DNA from 3 places in the Pseudodesulfovibrio tunisiensis genome. Region 2 is predicted to be linked to each of the others. Evidence: predicted binding sites of a transcription regulator. Region 2 holds the regulator's gene; each other region holds the start of a gene.

What was found. The regulator sigma-54, encoded in region 2, starts transcription at its own class of promoters, with help from an activator protein. The targets are predictions, from matches to a motif close to CTGGCACGGNNNNTGCTT.
Region 1: MPN23_RS08115 (motility associated factor glycosyltransferase family protein) is a predicted target of sigma-54. The motif match lies at 2,325-2,342, and genes of this name have one in related genera.
Region 3: MPN23_RS10640 (NifB/NifX family molybdenum-iron cluster-binding protein) is a predicted target of sigma-54. The motif match lies at 2,458-2,475, and genes of this name have one in related genera.

The regions. Positions count from the first base shown of each region.
Region 1 covers NZ_CP094380.1:1,650,709-1,655,776, forward strand. Annotated here, with positions in the region: gene MPN23_RS08110 (cysteine synthase) at 1-2,248, opposite strand, end outside; gene MPN23_RS08115 (motility associated factor glycosyltransferase family protein) at 2,388-4,151, shown strand; gene msrB (peptide-methionine (R)-S-oxide reductase MsrB) at 4,405-5,068, shown strand, end outside.
Region 2 covers NZ_CP094380.1:780,208-785,275, reverse strand. Annotated here, with positions in the region: gene rapZ (RNase adapter RapZ) at 1-693, opposite strand, end outside; gene MPN23_RS03900 (PTS sugar transporter subunit IIA) at 708-1,157, opposite strand; gene hpf (ribosome hibernation-promoting factor, HPF/YfiA family) at 1,159-1,704, opposite strand; gene rpoN (RNA polymerase factor sigma-54) at 1,743-3,167, opposite strand; gene lptB (LPS export ABC transporter ATP-binding protein) at 3,410-4,135, opposite strand; gene lptA (lipopolysaccharide transport periplasmic protein LptA) at 4,141-4,986, opposite strand; gene lptC (LPS export ABC transporter periplasmic protein LptC) at 4,994-5,068, opposite strand, start outside.
Region 3 covers NZ_CP094380.1:2,161,435-2,166,502, forward strand. Annotated here, with positions in the region: gene MPN23_RS10625 (HD-GYP domain-containing protein) at 1-365, opposite strand, end outside; gene MPN23_RS10630 (tetratricopeptide repeat protein) at 365-679, opposite strand; gene MPN23_RS10635 (substrate-binding periplasmic protein) at 1,007-1,768, shown strand; gene MPN23_RS10640 (NifB/NifX family molybdenum-iron cluster-binding protein) at 1,848-2,417, opposite strand; gene MPN23_RS10645 (CGGC domain-containing protein) at 2,881-3,243, shown strand; gene MPN23_RS10650 (hypothetical protein) at 3,438-3,824, shown strand; gene MPN23_RS10655 (6-hydroxymethylpterin diphosphokinase MptE-like protein) at 3,885-5,068, opposite strand, start outside.

The DNA.
Region 1 (5,068 bases), 870 kb from region 2:
CCTCAACACGGTATCCAGCGGACGCCAAGCGGTCCCGAAGGGCGTCGGAAGCCTGAAAATCCTTGCCCTGACGCGCCTTCTGACGGTCCGCCACCATTGCCTGCACCTCATCGGGCAGACCGGACAGCGGCACGGGCAGATGCTCCCGATCCAGAATGCCGAGAATGTCGTCCGCAGCCAGCAACTGGTCAAGGCAGGTCCGGGCCTCGGCACCGGTCAACCGGGACTCGGAAATACAGGCGTTGGCCTGCTTGATGAACCGGAACAGCACAGCCCAGAACCGATGCAGGGCCAGATCATCCTCCAAGGCATCACGCAGTCCGGCCTTGAGATCGAAAACGGCCTGATCCACATCGCGGGAGACCTCGTCGCCCGGGGCATCCTGCATGGCAGCCAACGCTGCCGCGCCCTCCTGCACCCGCTGCCAGTTGCGCGTCCACATGGCCAGATTCTCGGGCGTGGCGCACAACGGCTTGGAATGGGTGGCGGAAAGCAGCCAGAATCGAGCAGCCCGATATCCGCCCAAGGTCTTGGCCACGGAATCCAGATTCATGCCCTCGCAATCCACGGCCATCTTGTTGATCACCCACGTCTGCAACTCGCGCCGGGCTGCGCTCCAGATGGCGCGCATGTTTTCCAGATGCGGAAACTGGTGGGTTTCGCTGCCGATGAACACGTCGATGCGCGACAGGGAATCCAGCGCCGCAGCAGCGTGCTGGAGAAACCACGAAGGCCGGACATTGCCCCATTCGGTCTCCATGACTTCGCCGCGCTTCAAATCCATGAGCGAAGCGCGCTTGAACAGAGTGAAATCAAGGGGGTTGTCCTTGACGTAGGCACCCAGATCAACCGTGCGCCCTGCCGAGACCTTTTCCAGATCCATGGTCCCGACCTCGCCGTACCGCTTGTCGCGAAACACGTCGAAATACACGGAACGCAGCTTTTCATAGGCCAGCCCCTTGCCCAGCAGCTTGCGGCACAGGTCCACGGCCGTGGAGCGGGAATCCGAAGCCAGAGGAAACAGCATTTCCTCGGAAATGCCCATGTCCCTGGCCTTGGTCCGAATGGCCTCCCGGGTCTGCGCGGCAAAATCCGCCCATGCCATGCCTGCATCGCGCGATGCAGCCAAAGTCCGGTCGTCCATGTCGGCCAGCCCGGCCACGGCAGTCACATCGATCCCGCGGGCAGACAGGGCGCGACGCATCACGTCCAGCACCACGAGCCGCCGCCAGGAATCAAGGCCGGAAATGTTGTCGAGACTCGGCCCCATGGAATACAGGCCCAACCCGCCCGAGGCGTTCAGCGGCTTGAGCGTTGCAGAAGCCGCGTCCATCAGGGACATGCAGCTCGCGGCCTTGGGCGCGAACAGCGGAGTGCTCAGGTAGCGTTCGCCACCGTCCGGAAAAATGGCCACGATCACACCGCTCTTCATGCGTTTGGCGAGCTGCACAGCTCCGCCAAGGGCAGCCCCCGAACTCATGCCCGCGAAAATGCCCTCTTCCCGGGCCAGCCTGCGGCAGTAGTCGAAGGCAACCTCGTCCTCCACGTGCAGGATTTCATCCATCTGTTTCTTGTCATAAATTCCGGGAGGATAGGACTCCAGCATGTTCTTGAGGCCCTGAATCTTGTGCCCGGCATACGGCTCCACCGCTGCGACGCGGGCCGTGGGACTCATCTCGTGCAATCGCTTGGCAATGCCCATGGCCGTGCCCGAGGTGCCCAGACACACCACGGCGTAATCGACCTTTCCCTCGGTCTGTTCCCAGATTTCCAGCCCGGTGCCGTTGTAGTGTGCCTCGATGCAGGCCGGATTGTTGTACTGGTCCATGAGCACATACTTGTCCGGTTCCTCGCGGGCCAGACGATAGGCCAGCTCGATGGCCCCGTCCGTGGCAAGATGGCCGGGAGTCAACTCGATCTCGGCTCCGTAGGCGCGCATGATCATCTTGCGCTCCTCGCTGGCGGTCTCGGGCATGATCAGCCGGATGCGATATCCCTTGACCGCGGCCACCATGGCCAGACCGATGCCGGTATTGCCGGATGTGGGCTCGATGATGATCTTGTCAGGGCTCAACTCGCCCGAACGTTCCGCAGCCTCGATCATGGCGCGAGCCACACGGTCCTTGATGGAGCCGCCCAGATTGGCGCATTCCAGCTTGGCCAAAATCTTGACGTTCGGATTCGGATTCAGGCGGCGTATTTCCACAAGGGGTGTGGACCCGATGAGGGAAAGCAGGTCTCTATTCATGGCATTTCCTTGAAATCAGGGAACATGAAGTTATATTTGTCATCCGCACGGTAGGGCAAAAATCCGATGGACGCAACTGGCACGCATCATGCAAATTTTCCGACGATCCGCCATGAAACCAGCGCCCCAAGGAGACGTCATGACAGGCTACCCGTTCATCAAGGACAACATAGAGGCCCTCAAGGAAATGGGCCACCCGGTCTATACCTGGCTTGCCAGCGGCCAGTATGATCAGGAAGACATGACCAGCAGGCTGTTCATCAACGACCTCGGCCTGCACGACTGGCGCATGGACAACGGCACGGGCATTTTCGAGGCCCTGCCACCCGTGGGCGCATACAAGAACTGGAATCCCGGGGAAAAGGCCGGAACCAGCGCCACCATCATCGTGGGCTGCAATCTCGGCTACGGCGTGAACCACGTGCTCATGAACACCCCGGACACGCACAAGGTCATCCTGCTCGAACCCCGGCCCGAAATGCTCATGGCCTGCCTCGGCCAGACCGACTACCGCCCGTTCATGGAAGCGAAGAAGCTGCACCTGATGGTCCCGGACGAAAACTACATTCAGGAAGTCATCCGCAATCTGGACATGCAGTTCATCTACGGCCAGATTCATCTGCGCGGCGACCTGCCCAGCCGACAGATAGGTCCCGAGTACGCGCACTGGACGCGCATCATCAAGGAAAAGCTGGAAAACTTCTCTCTGGAACTGTCCACGCTGCGCCACCGGCAGGACACCATGGTGAGCAACGAACTCAAGAATTTCCGCCGCGCCCTGAACGACGGCAGCCTGCTTCAGCTCGAAGGAGCGGCACAGGGCATGGGCGCGGTCATTCTGGGCGCCGGGCCGAGCATCGCGGAAACCGCACCCAAGCTTGCGGCCGATCCCGGAAACATGCTCTACACCACGGCGCTCCAGACCCTGCCCGTACTTCAGCAGCACGGACTCAAGCCGCACATCTGTCTGGCCATCGACTTCGATGACAGCATGCTCAAGGTCTATGACCGTCTGGACCCGGAATTCGCTCGGGACATTCCCCTGATCTACTCCACCAAGCTCAATCCCGAAGTGGTGGAGCGGTACCCCGGCCCCACCGTTCCTCTGTGGACCGTGGGCGGCATGGGCACCTTCGTGATGAAGGACCGGGAACTGGTTCTGGACGCGGGCGGCAACGTGAGCCTTGCCCTTGCCCGCTTCCTGCGCTGGTGCGGGGTCAGCCACATCGTGCTGGCCGGTCAGGATTTCGCCTATGTGGGCGCACGCACCCATGCCAACGGCCACCACGCCACGGGCAACCTGAAGTTCAATCCGCGCATGCACCAGAGGATCACGGATATCCATGGCAACGAACTCATTTCCTCCATCCAGTACCTGACCGCGAAACGCGAGATGGAAGAAGACCTCACACGCGGAAATTTCCCGGTCTTCAACCTCTACGGTGGCGGTGCGCCCATTGACGGCACCACGCCGGAAAGCGTGGAACAGGCCCGCATGCGGGGTCATCTGGCCTCGACTCCGGGCAGCGTGACCCGATTTCTGGCCGCGCTGGAAACCTGCCGCACGATCCGGCCGCGCATGTCCGCCGTGCCTCAGGGACCCTCCTGGGCCGCTTCCCTGCGCAACGTGGAAAAACGACTCAGGAAGCTGTTCAAGCACGTGGCCGACAATCAGGAGGAAATCCACAAAACAATGCAGCAGGTGGAGGAATTCATAAAGCAGGACGCCCTGTACATTCCCTACCTGTACAATGAAACCGTGGACATGGCCGGTCTGACTCGCGCCAAGTTCCGTTACGAAGCCAAGGATTTCCAGACCTTTCGCACAATCATGAAAACCGTTATCCGCAAGGTCCGGGAAGTGGACCGCCACGTCTGCCCCAAGGACACGCTGGCAGCCTGACAGGCCGCCCCCATCCGTTGACAAAGCCCTCCTGCATCTTGTGCAGGAGGGCTTTTTCCTGTTGCCCGCCTCCTGATTCTCATTGACTGCGGGCATCAAGACCCTATCTTCTATTAATGATAAAAATAACCATTTACGACAGGTGGTGACAATCATGAACCCGACTGAAAAAATGTTTGCCATCATTGGAATGGCACTCCTGGCATTCGGGATTCTGCTGTTCGCGGATGGAAGGAAAGCAATCGGAGACGACATGACCGAATCGAAGAAAACGGAAACGGCAGTACTTGCGGGCGGCTGCTTCTGGTGCGTGGAGGCGGATATGGAAAAGACGCCGGGCGTGATACGCGCCGTGTCCGGCTATGTGGGCGGCACCGAGCCGAACCCGAGCTACGAGCAGGTTTCCGGCGGCACGACCGGCCACAGGGAAGCGGTTCAGGTGGAATTCGATCCCGCCCGGATCACCTATGCCCGGATTCTGGACGTATTCTGGAAGCATCATGACCCCACGGACCCGGACGGATCGTTCGGAGACAGGGGGCACCAGTACACCTCGGCCATATTCTATCAGAATGACGACCAGAAGCGCATCGCCGAAGCCTCGCGCGACGCATTGAACGAATCCCGCAGATTCAGCAAGCCCGTGGCAACGGAAATCCTGCCGCTGAACCAGTTCCACAAGGCCGAGGAATACCATCAGGACTATTACAGGAAGAATCCGGTACGATACAAAAGCTACCGTTTTCTCTCGGGACGCGACCGCTTCGTGGACAAGCATTGGGGCGACGAAGCCGAAATGCCGGCAGCAATGCCGAAGGCACGGACCAAGGCCCCGACCTATGCCAGACCGGACGATGAAACCCTGCGCCAGAAACTGACCCCGCTCCAGTACAAGGTCACGCAGGAGAACGGCACGG
Region 2 (5,068 bases):
GTCGAGAAATTCCGAGCCGGGCTGCCCTTGCAGAACATATTTCGAAACCGCTGCATCCTTGCCCGAAAGCTGCTTCAGTTTTTCATCAAAATACGGGTTCGGCAGGAAACGAAGATCAAAAACCAGATCAGCTTCCCGAGGCACTCCGTATTTGAAACCGAAGGAAATGACATGAACCCGCATTCCCTTGGCCTCTTCATCGAATGCCGCCCACTTCTCCTGAATCACGCGTCTGAGGTCATGGATGGAATACCCCGTGGTGTCGATGACCAGAGCTGCGGTCTGCCGGACGGGGTCCAACAGGTCGCGTTCCCGCTCCAGCGCCTGCTCCAGTCCCAAATCCCGGGTTTCCAGAGGATGCGGGCGACGGGTGGTGGCGTACCGTCGCACGAGCGTGTCCATTCGCGCTTCCAGAAAGACCACCTGAACCGCTGCCTGCTGCTCCTGCAACTGGCTGACGACGTCTTCCCAGCGCCGAGGGAAATCGGGCTGGCGCAGGTCCATGCCCAATACCAGACCTCGATGCTTTTTGTCCTGTCCGGAAAAAAGTTCGGCCAGCTTGGGCACCATGCCCGCTGGCAGGCCGTCAATGCAGAAATATCCGAGATCTTCGAATACCCGGAGAGCCGTGCTTTTTCCGGAGCCGGAAATGCCGGTGACCACGATGACGGGAAAAGTGTTGCGCGGAGACATCGCCACTCGGTTGGTTACGCGTTCTTGAGCAGGTTCCAGAGGGTATCTGCATCCACGGCATCCATGAATTCCTGTCTGAACGAGGAATCGCGCAGGAGCCGGGAAATATGCGCCAGAATGCGCAGATGCATTCCCGCCACCTGAGCCGGAGCAAGCACGAGAAAGAAGATGTGGCAGGGTTTGTGATCGAGCGCATCGAACTCCACCCCTTCGCTGCTGCGTCCCACCAGAACGAGAATCCTGTCCAGATCGTCGAGTTTGCCGTGGGGGATGGCGATTCCATCTCCGATGCCGGTGGAACCAAGCCCTTCACGTTCGAGAAGGACGCGAACGGCCTCGTTCGCGTCCAACTCGGAATATGCTTCGCCCAAGGGGGCGACAAGTTCTTTCAGTACCTCGGACTTTGTCGAGGAAACGAGGTTCGGAAAGATGAGTTTCTTGTCCAGGTAATCACCAAGTATCATGTCAGAATCCAGGTTCGATCAGTCCGAAATCCCCGTTCTTGCGCTTGTAGATGACATTGACGCCTTCGGTTTCCGCATTGCGGAACACCAGGAATTCGTGATCCATGGTTTCAAGCTGCATGGCGGCTTCGTCCACGCTCATGGGCTTTGGTTCATATTCGGAAGTCAGCTCGATCGACGGCGTACGTTCGCCGCTGAGGTCATCAAAGCTGAGGACGTTCATTTGCACGGTCTTGTTGCCGCGCGCCATCTTGCTGCGGCCCTTCATCTTTTCACGCATCTTTCTGAGCTGGGCTTCAACCTTGTCCAGCACCATGTCGATGGTGGAATACATGTCTTCGGAAGATTCGAAGGCCGAGATATGAATATTGTCGGCGGTAAGCACGATGTCCGCCTTGTGGCGAAACTTTTCTACCAGCAAATTCACCTGCAGTTCGGCAACCTCGTCGCCGGTGAAAAACTTTCCAAGCTTTTCAAACCGCTTGTTTGCATAGCCCTTGAGATGATCGGACGGTTCGAAATTCTTAAAGGTGAAGCTGATGTTCATGGTTACCCTCCTGGTTGATGATGGGTACAGACAACCTGTTAAAAAAACTGCTTGCGCTTGGAAGAGGACGGAATGTCCATTGCGGAACGATACTTGGCCACGGTGCGTCGGGCGATGTTCACGTCCAGCTTTTCCTTGAGAATCTCGCCGATGCGTTCGTCGCTCAGCGGCTTCTTGGGATCTTCCTCGGCGATCATCTTCTTGATGAGCGCCTTGACGCTTTCAGAGCCCACCTGAGAGCCGTCACCCAGGTCCAGCGCACTGTTGAAGAAAAACTTCAATTCGAAGATTCCGTGCGACGTGGACACATACTTGTTGGTGGTAATCCGGCTGACAGTGGATTCGTGCATGCTGATGTCCTCGGCGACCTCCTTGAGGATGAGGGGCTTGAGTTTGGTCACCCCGTTCATGAAGAACTCGCGTTGAAAGCGGACTATGCTCTCAACTACCTTATACAAGGTGCGCTGCCGCTGGTACAGGCTTTTCATGAGCCATGCAGCCGAACGCATCTTTTCCTGAAAGTATTCCTTGTCCTTGGCCGGAGCCGCGTCCAGGCTGTCCATGTAGAAGGAATTCATCTGCAGCCGAGGCAGTCCGTCCTCGTTCAGGATGATGACGAAATCGTCGCCGTAGCGGTACACGAAGACATCCGGGCTGACGTAATATGGTTCGGTACTGCTGAAATTAGTCCCGGGCATGGGGTCGAGCTTCTGGATTTCATCCAGATAGCCCTTGAGTTCTTCCAATGAAATCTTGAACTTGCGTGCAAGGGGCTTGTAGCGATGCTTTTCAAGGTCCTCCAGATGCTCGGTAACCAGCGAGACCAGAATGGGGTCTTCGTCCATTTTGAAAAACTCCATCTGGACCATCAGACATTCCTGCGGGGTGCGGGATGCCACGCCCACCGGATCAAGCCGCTGGATGCGTTTGATCACGGCCTCGATGCTCTCTTCCGGAGCGGAAACCATGCATTGTATTTCCTGAATGGAGGCCTGGAGATATCCCTTGCTGTCCAGATTGCCCAGAATGACTTCACAGATGGCAAGGTCCTGTTCCGTGAAATCGGAAAGATGAATCTGCCAGCTCAGATGGCCTTCGAGAGAAGGTTTCGATGCCAGACGGGCTTCAAAGGAGAGCCCTTCTTCAGGGTGGTCCGTTTCCCGGACCTGAGCCTGCTTCGAGGTACTTGAAAATTCACCGAGATAGTTTTCCCAGTCCGCATTGCGGACCAGTTCCTCGTTTTCCTGGGATTCGCTCAGCTTTTCGTTGGGGTCGCTTTCATGCTGCGGTTCGATGGGGTCCGTTTCCGATTCGTCCAGAAACGGGTTTTCCAGAAGTTCCTGCTGAACCGTTTCAACCAATTCCAAACGCGAGAGTTGCAGCAGCTTGATGGCCTGCTGCAACTGGGGAGTCATGACCAGTTGTTGCGAAAGCTTGAGTTGTTGTCTGAGTTCCAGTCCCATATTGATGCCCTGTGAACGCCGCTGAAGCCCGTTCCGGGTTGTGCTCGATTATCAAATCATGCGTTATTGTAATCCGATCGTTTGTGATACTATGCCACACACTGGGCACCCCTGCAAGACAAACCGCCTAACATGCCGTGACTATAGAAAATATACAGGCAGATACACGATATGAAAAAAGTGTACCAAACCTTTCCGGGAGGTGTAAATCGGGAAAAGGGGAAAAAACGCGGAATCCGCTTTTACAGGCGAAAATCCTCGCCGAGATATATCTGCCGAGCCTGACTGTTCTGGACGATTTCCTCGGGAGCTCCCTCCAGAATGACCGCGCCTTCGTAAACGAGATAGGCGCGGTCGCAGATACTCAGGGTCTCGCGCACATTGTGGTCGGAAATCAATACGCCGATGCCCATGCTCTTGAGCACGGAAATGATTTCCTGAATGTCGATGACCGCAATGGGGTCAATGCCGGCAAACGGTTCGTCGAGCAGGATGAAATCCGGGTCCAGAATCAGGGCCCGGGCGATTTCCAGACGACGACGTTCGCCGCCGGACAGGAACATGGAGGCCTGATCCTGAAGTTTGGTGATGGTAAACATCTCCAGCAGCTCGTCGGCGCGGGCCCGCTGCTGAGCCCGGGTCATGTCGGTCTGTTCCAGAATGATCTCCAGATTCTGGCGGACGGTCAGCTTCTTGAAGATGGAGCTTTCCTGGGGAAGATAGCTCACGCCGAGGCGTGCGCGTTCATGAAGAGGAAGGCCGGTGATGGGCTTGCCATGCAGCGACACCTCGCCGGCATTGGGTTTGACAATGCCGACAAGCATGTAGAACGTCGTGGTTTTCCCCGCGCCGTTGGGACCGAGAAGTCCCACGACTTCCTTGGGATTGACCTCAAGGCTGATGCCGTGCACCACCTCGCGTTGGCCGTAGCGTTTGGCCAGCCCTTTTGCAGCAAGTCCTTTGGACATTTTCGTTAGTCCACCTTGATCTTGGGAGTCAGGAAGATGGCTTCAACGCGCTTCTTGCTGCCGCCCACGACTTCGCTGCGGTTTTCACGCACGTAGAAATTGATGACTTCACCGGCAATGGAATTGGGACCGTCCTTGAGAACCGGATTTCCCTCCATGCGAAGCAACTGCTTTTCCACATGGTAGGTGACGGTTTCACAGGAGCCTTCCGTGTTGTCCTTGCGAGCCCGGACATTGCCGTTGGCCACGATACGGTCAACGCTGTCCACGCTGAACGCCTTGTCATTGGCCGAGGAAAAGAAGGCGGAGAGTCTGTCCGCATCGAGGATCAGCTTGCCGTGCCTGGCCTTCACATTGCCAACAAAGGACACGACCTTGTTTTTTTCATCATAGGTCATGCGGTCGGCCGTAATCTTGACCGGGGCCTTTTGGGGATCAGCTCCCAAAGGCTTGACTGCTGCCGGAGGTTCCACGGCCACCGCCGCAGTCAGTTCGCCCTCCCCTTCGGGTTCGGGGACGGCTTCCGGCTGTTTTGCCGGAGTATTCACGACTTTCGCGGACTCGGGAACGGCAACCAGATATTTGGCATTGGCATATCCCAAGGCGCGTTTTTCGTCCCTGACGGTTTCCTTGAGATCAAACACGGCAATCCATCCATCCCTGGCAAAATCCACGCGTACCTGTTCCCCCTTGGTCAGGGTCAGCACATGCGCGGACTTGGGACTACGCGCCTCTCGCACATTGAGATTCACCGAGGCGGCCCGAATTTCTCCCCACTCCCCGGCCATGGCGGAAAAAGCGGCGAGAAACGTCAGCAGTATGGCGAAAGATGCGATTCGGGTCGTTTTCATCGGAGAGTTACTCCTTGTTCTGTGCTTCGTAAAAGGGACTTTCTTCAATGCCTTCCGGGGCCAAAAGAGCGGTCACCCCGCC
Region 3 (5,068 bases), 1.4 Mb from region 2:
TTCCATTCCGCGACGCTCAGAGGGCCCTGCTTGCCAAGCACCGCGTCCGGCACGCCGATCTTGCCGATATCGTGCAGATGCCCGGCAACATGGATCAGGTCGGCAACGCCCGGGGAAAGCCCCATTGCCAGAGCTATGCGCTGCGCGATTTCCGCCACCTCCTCGGAATGCAGGCTGGTGTGCGGGTCCTTGGCGTCGATGGCAGCGCCAAGGGATTCCGCGAACTGGTGAATGACCGTTGCGGCGGCAGTCCTGGGTTCGACCAGCCCGTACACGGCACGGGTCATGTCGCGGCGAAGAGAGGAAGAGACATCTGTCCGGCCCGCCAGAACCGCAGGCCGGACAACAGGAGGCAATGTGGACATCAGGCGGCTTCCGCCTTTCCGCCCAGGCGGTCCAGATTGGTGCGGATGACGCGATGCAGCACGCTGTCCGGCGCCTCGCGGCCCGTTGCCTTCAGCGCGAGAATGAAGCAGGCCCGTGCCTCGGAAGTCCGGCCGGAAAGCTGATGCACCAAGCCCATGTTGTTGCGTATTTTCGCCTCATGCAGCGGCAGTTTCATGGCCTGAGCCATGGAACGGGCCTGATCGAGCTGAAAAAGTGCGGTTTCCATCCTGCCCTCATGGCAGGCGCTCATACCTTCGCGATTCAACATGCCGAGAGTTCGAAGCTGTCCCATTGTCTTTCTCCATTGTTGCAAATGTCCTGCTTTGCCAATGCAAAGCAGGTGGAATACATCGCTCCGAAGACAGGCCTCGGCACAGGGCAACGCCGCCCCTTGAAACAGGCAAATGGAATTGTTCCGCTTTCCGCATGGCCTCTGTTGTAATGAAATTGAAATTCATTTTCAAGTTATTTCTTTCATGAAAGACAGCAAATCGATACTTTTCCTTCAACCAACCGGAATTGCAGGCGATACTTTGAAATGAAAAAAAGCTGTCCGCCGCATATGGAAAAAAAATGAAGGAATGTATATGCTTTTCCAAACACAAAAAGAGGAATCAGCGTGGCGCAATTTCTCGGGTGGATGACGGCGCTCTGGCTCGTCCTGACAGGATCGGCTCTGGCGGACGACATCCTGCGCATCGCAGTGGAAGATCATTACCCGCCGTTCAGCTATGCCGACTCGCTGGATCGGCCTGCGGGCTTCAACGTGGACGTGGGCCGGGAACTGGCCCGGGTTCTGGGCATGACTGCCAGAATCACGGCAAAAGCCTGGGACGACCTGCTGCCCGGCCTCGGGCGGGACGAGTACGACATCATCGTGGCCTGCATGGCCAGCACACCGGAGCGGGAGGCTGTCGCAGACTTCACGGACTGCTATTTCCGATCCATCACCGGATTCGTGGGCCGCGTCAGTCTGGGCCACGACATCTCTCCCGAAGCGCTTGCCGGACTGGTGCTCTGTTCCCAGCAGGGCACGGCGCAACTGGCCTATCTTGAAAAGAACTACGGCAAGGTCTGCACGATTCGGGCAACCCCGACCATGAATCAGGGATTCGACGATCTGCTGGCCGGAAGAACGGATCTGGTACTGACCCCACTCCTCGCCGCCTTCGAGTTCCTCAACAACCAGAAGACGGACGCGTTCGACATGGTCGGCCCGGCCCTGTCCAAATCCCAGTTCGCCCACGCCCCCGCCTGCATTGCCGTGCGCAAGGGCGAGACCGAACTGGTGGAAAAACTCAATCAGGCCATACGCCAAATCCGGGTCGACGGTTCCTTCGCCGCCATCTGTCTCAAATATTTTCCGTTCCGTCTCTACTGATTCCCCTTCTCTCCTTTAAAAGGAAACGGCGGAAGGCCCCCTCTTCCTTCCGCCGCACTGTCAATCCGTTTGCAAAAAACTATCTGCCACGGCCTCCGCCGCCCATGCCACGGCCTCCGCCGCCCATGCCACGGCCTCCGCCGCCCATGCCGCGACCGCCGCCGCCCATGCCACGGCCGCCGCCGCCCATGCCGCGACCTCCGCCGCCCATGCCACGGCCTCCGCCGCCCATGCCGCGACCACCGCCGCCCATGCCTTGGCCCATGCCCTGACCAGCGCCGAAGCCCTGCCCCGCATTCGCAGGAGTCGCGTTCGATCCAGCCGAAGCAGGAGCATTGCCGAGATATTCGTCAATGGCCTCCCGGACTGTGGCGGCCTGCGTCTGATAAATGGCGATCCCGGCCTGCTCAAGCGCATTCTGCGCCTTGGGCCCGACCTGACCGGAAATGACGACATTGGCACCATTGTCGGCGGCGAGCTGGGCAGTCTGGATGCCCGCGCCCTGCGCCAGACTCATGTTGCCGGAATTGTCCACGTAGACATGCTGGCCGGTTTCGGTGTCGAACACCACCAGACCGGAGCATCTGCCGAATCTGGGATCAACGGGATCGGCCGGTCCCGTGCCCTGAACGCTTACAGCGATCTTCATCGAATCAACCTCTTCAAAGTTACAGGTTACACCTGTCCCCTAGCACCGGCCATGCCAGCACGTAACCGCTTGAAATCCTGTCTTGCAAATCATTTTCAAGGCGCAGGATGCTTTTTTTCCATGAAAAACAGGGCGCATTCTGCGTCCTTTTTCTGATTTTCATCCAAGATCGCAACATGAATCAACGCGATTTCGGTCTGTTAGCCTCTGGCATACCCCATGCTACACTTTGCGAATCCGCCTCCACAAGCGAATCGGCTCAGCCTGCGGCGATCGTGTCGCCGCAATCAACCGTGCAGGGCTGTTGCGCAATCTTCTTGCGCGGCAGCCTCTGCATGAGCCGCAGGAGGAATCTCCATGCCCGACGGGCAGCGGCCCGACGGGCAGCGGCCCGACGGCATGACCTGTCGCGTGACCGCCCGGCCCAAGCCGGTTCTGTTCAACCTGCCAAGGAGAGAGACACATGGAAAAGATTCTGATCGTGGGGTGCAAGAACACCATGGACGACGTCTGTATCGGGTGCTCCCGCTGCATGGTGGCCTTCAACCGTCGCGAAGGCGCCTTCGAACGCTACGGCGAGGATGCGGAACTGCTGGGCCTGCTCAACTGCGGCGGCTGCCCCGGGGCGAGCATCGTCCCCCGGCTGATTCAGGTGAAGCTCTGGAACATGCCTCTGGGCGAAATGCCCACCAAGGTGCACATTGCTCCGTGCATCGCCGACCACTGTCCCCATGCCGACGATCTGGTCACCAAGATTCAGGTCAAATCCGGCTGCGAAGTGGTCATGGGTTGCCATGCCTATGTCCCGGAAAAAATCTACGTATAGCTCCGTACAGCATGAAGACAAAAAAAAGCGGGCCGAAAAAAACGGCCCGCTTTTTGATTCTGCCCGCCACACAATGCGTTCGGGAACCGGAGGCAAACCATTGACCGAGCCGAACGATTGGAGTACGCCGATTTCGGCTGCAGGCGACACCGACCTCTCGGGCCGCCGTTCATTCTCAACCCAACGGCACCATCATGTCTGTGAAATATCAACTGGATATCGAAGAGAAATTTCTGCGCATCGCCATGCGCGGCACACATTCCTGCCTTGAGGAAATGGTGAAATCCGCCAGATACATTCTGGACATGGCTCTGACACACCAGCAAAACAGGATTCTTCTGGATCGTACCCAGCTCGAAGACACCAACGACTATTACGACAAGTTTCTGGTGGCCGAACGTCTGGACAAGGCCCATGTGCAGCGCCACGGGATCAAGATCGGCAGCCTGATCCATTGCAAGAACCAGAGCAAGGAACGCACGCTGGAAACCCTGGCCCGAAACCGGGCCATCTCCTACCGCACATTCCTCACGGAACAGGAAGCGCTTGGCTGGCTGCTCGGCACGCCGGAACCGGCCTAGCGCCATCGGAAAAGCGTTCCCGCACAAGGGGGAACGGCGCAACAGATTGCGCTCGGGCTGCTAGCCCAGCCGCGACAATCCGGCTTCCAGCTCCTTCATGAGCGCGCCGCACATCTGCTTCAGGAATCCGAAATAGTACAGTGCGCCAGCCACCTGATCCGCAGCCATGGCCCCTTCGAAGAATCGCTTGTGGAAGACGAGGTTCCTGAACTCGCCGAAACGCTGAAGCATGAACGAGGTGTTGTCCCCGTCGTATATCCGGATCAGTTCCCGGGCAGGCTCCAGCCCCTTTTCACCCCCGGCTTCCAGAATCGCCAGCATCTTCACGCTCATGTCCTGCACGCCGCGCCACTTGCGATGCTCCCGCCGAAGATGCGAGGCGATACGTTCCCGCGAATGCTCGGGCACATGCGGCGAGACACGGGAAAGCTGTTCCCGGAGACTCGGATCGGCTTCCAGCCGGGGAGCCGAATCCATGACGACTCCCGAGCCGTGAATCAGACTTGCCTGCGAAGTATTGATCACTTCCACATTCGACATGCGGATGCGATCCCGAAACCAGACGGCCGAATCATAGAAATTCAGTGAAGTGAACACGGTCTCGCCATCGGCGGCACGGGCCGGATACAGCTGAGGGAATTTGTCGATCAGCTCCCGGGGTTGCGAGCTGGCATTGCCGTACTGGCTCCTTGCCGAATAGCTCAACCTGTAGGGATCGGGAGAGGACAATTGCGCGCCAACGAGCACGGCTCTGGTGCATCCCAGATATTCGGCCAAGGAAAAGGCCGTGGTGATCACCGACCCGTGCAGCAGCAGGGAATCTCTGGGCGGAAGGAAATCCGTGCCGTCGGTCCCGAAGAAATAGATTTCCGGAAACACCTCGTCCCCAGTGGAACTCAGGGCGTGCGCCACCAGACGGGTACGGCGAAGCGGCTTCAGCCCGGCAAACGCCCGGCCGGAATCCAGCGAGGTATCATTGATGATCACGAAATCCGGTTCCAGCCCCGTGGAAAGAAACGGCTTGAGCGCATTGTTCACCACAATGGTCACGGCCCTGTCCGCGTTTTCCGCAACCCAGTCCAGCCGCTGATCCAGCTCCGGCCCTGCCGCCACGAGCATGGCCGTGGCCCCGGACGTGGCCTCCCTGAGGTCGTTCAGGGTCCCGGCACGGGTCTGCGCCACCACGTTTCTGTAGAAATGCAGCACACGGTCGTAGATGGCGTGCATGGCCAGGGGCCTATGCG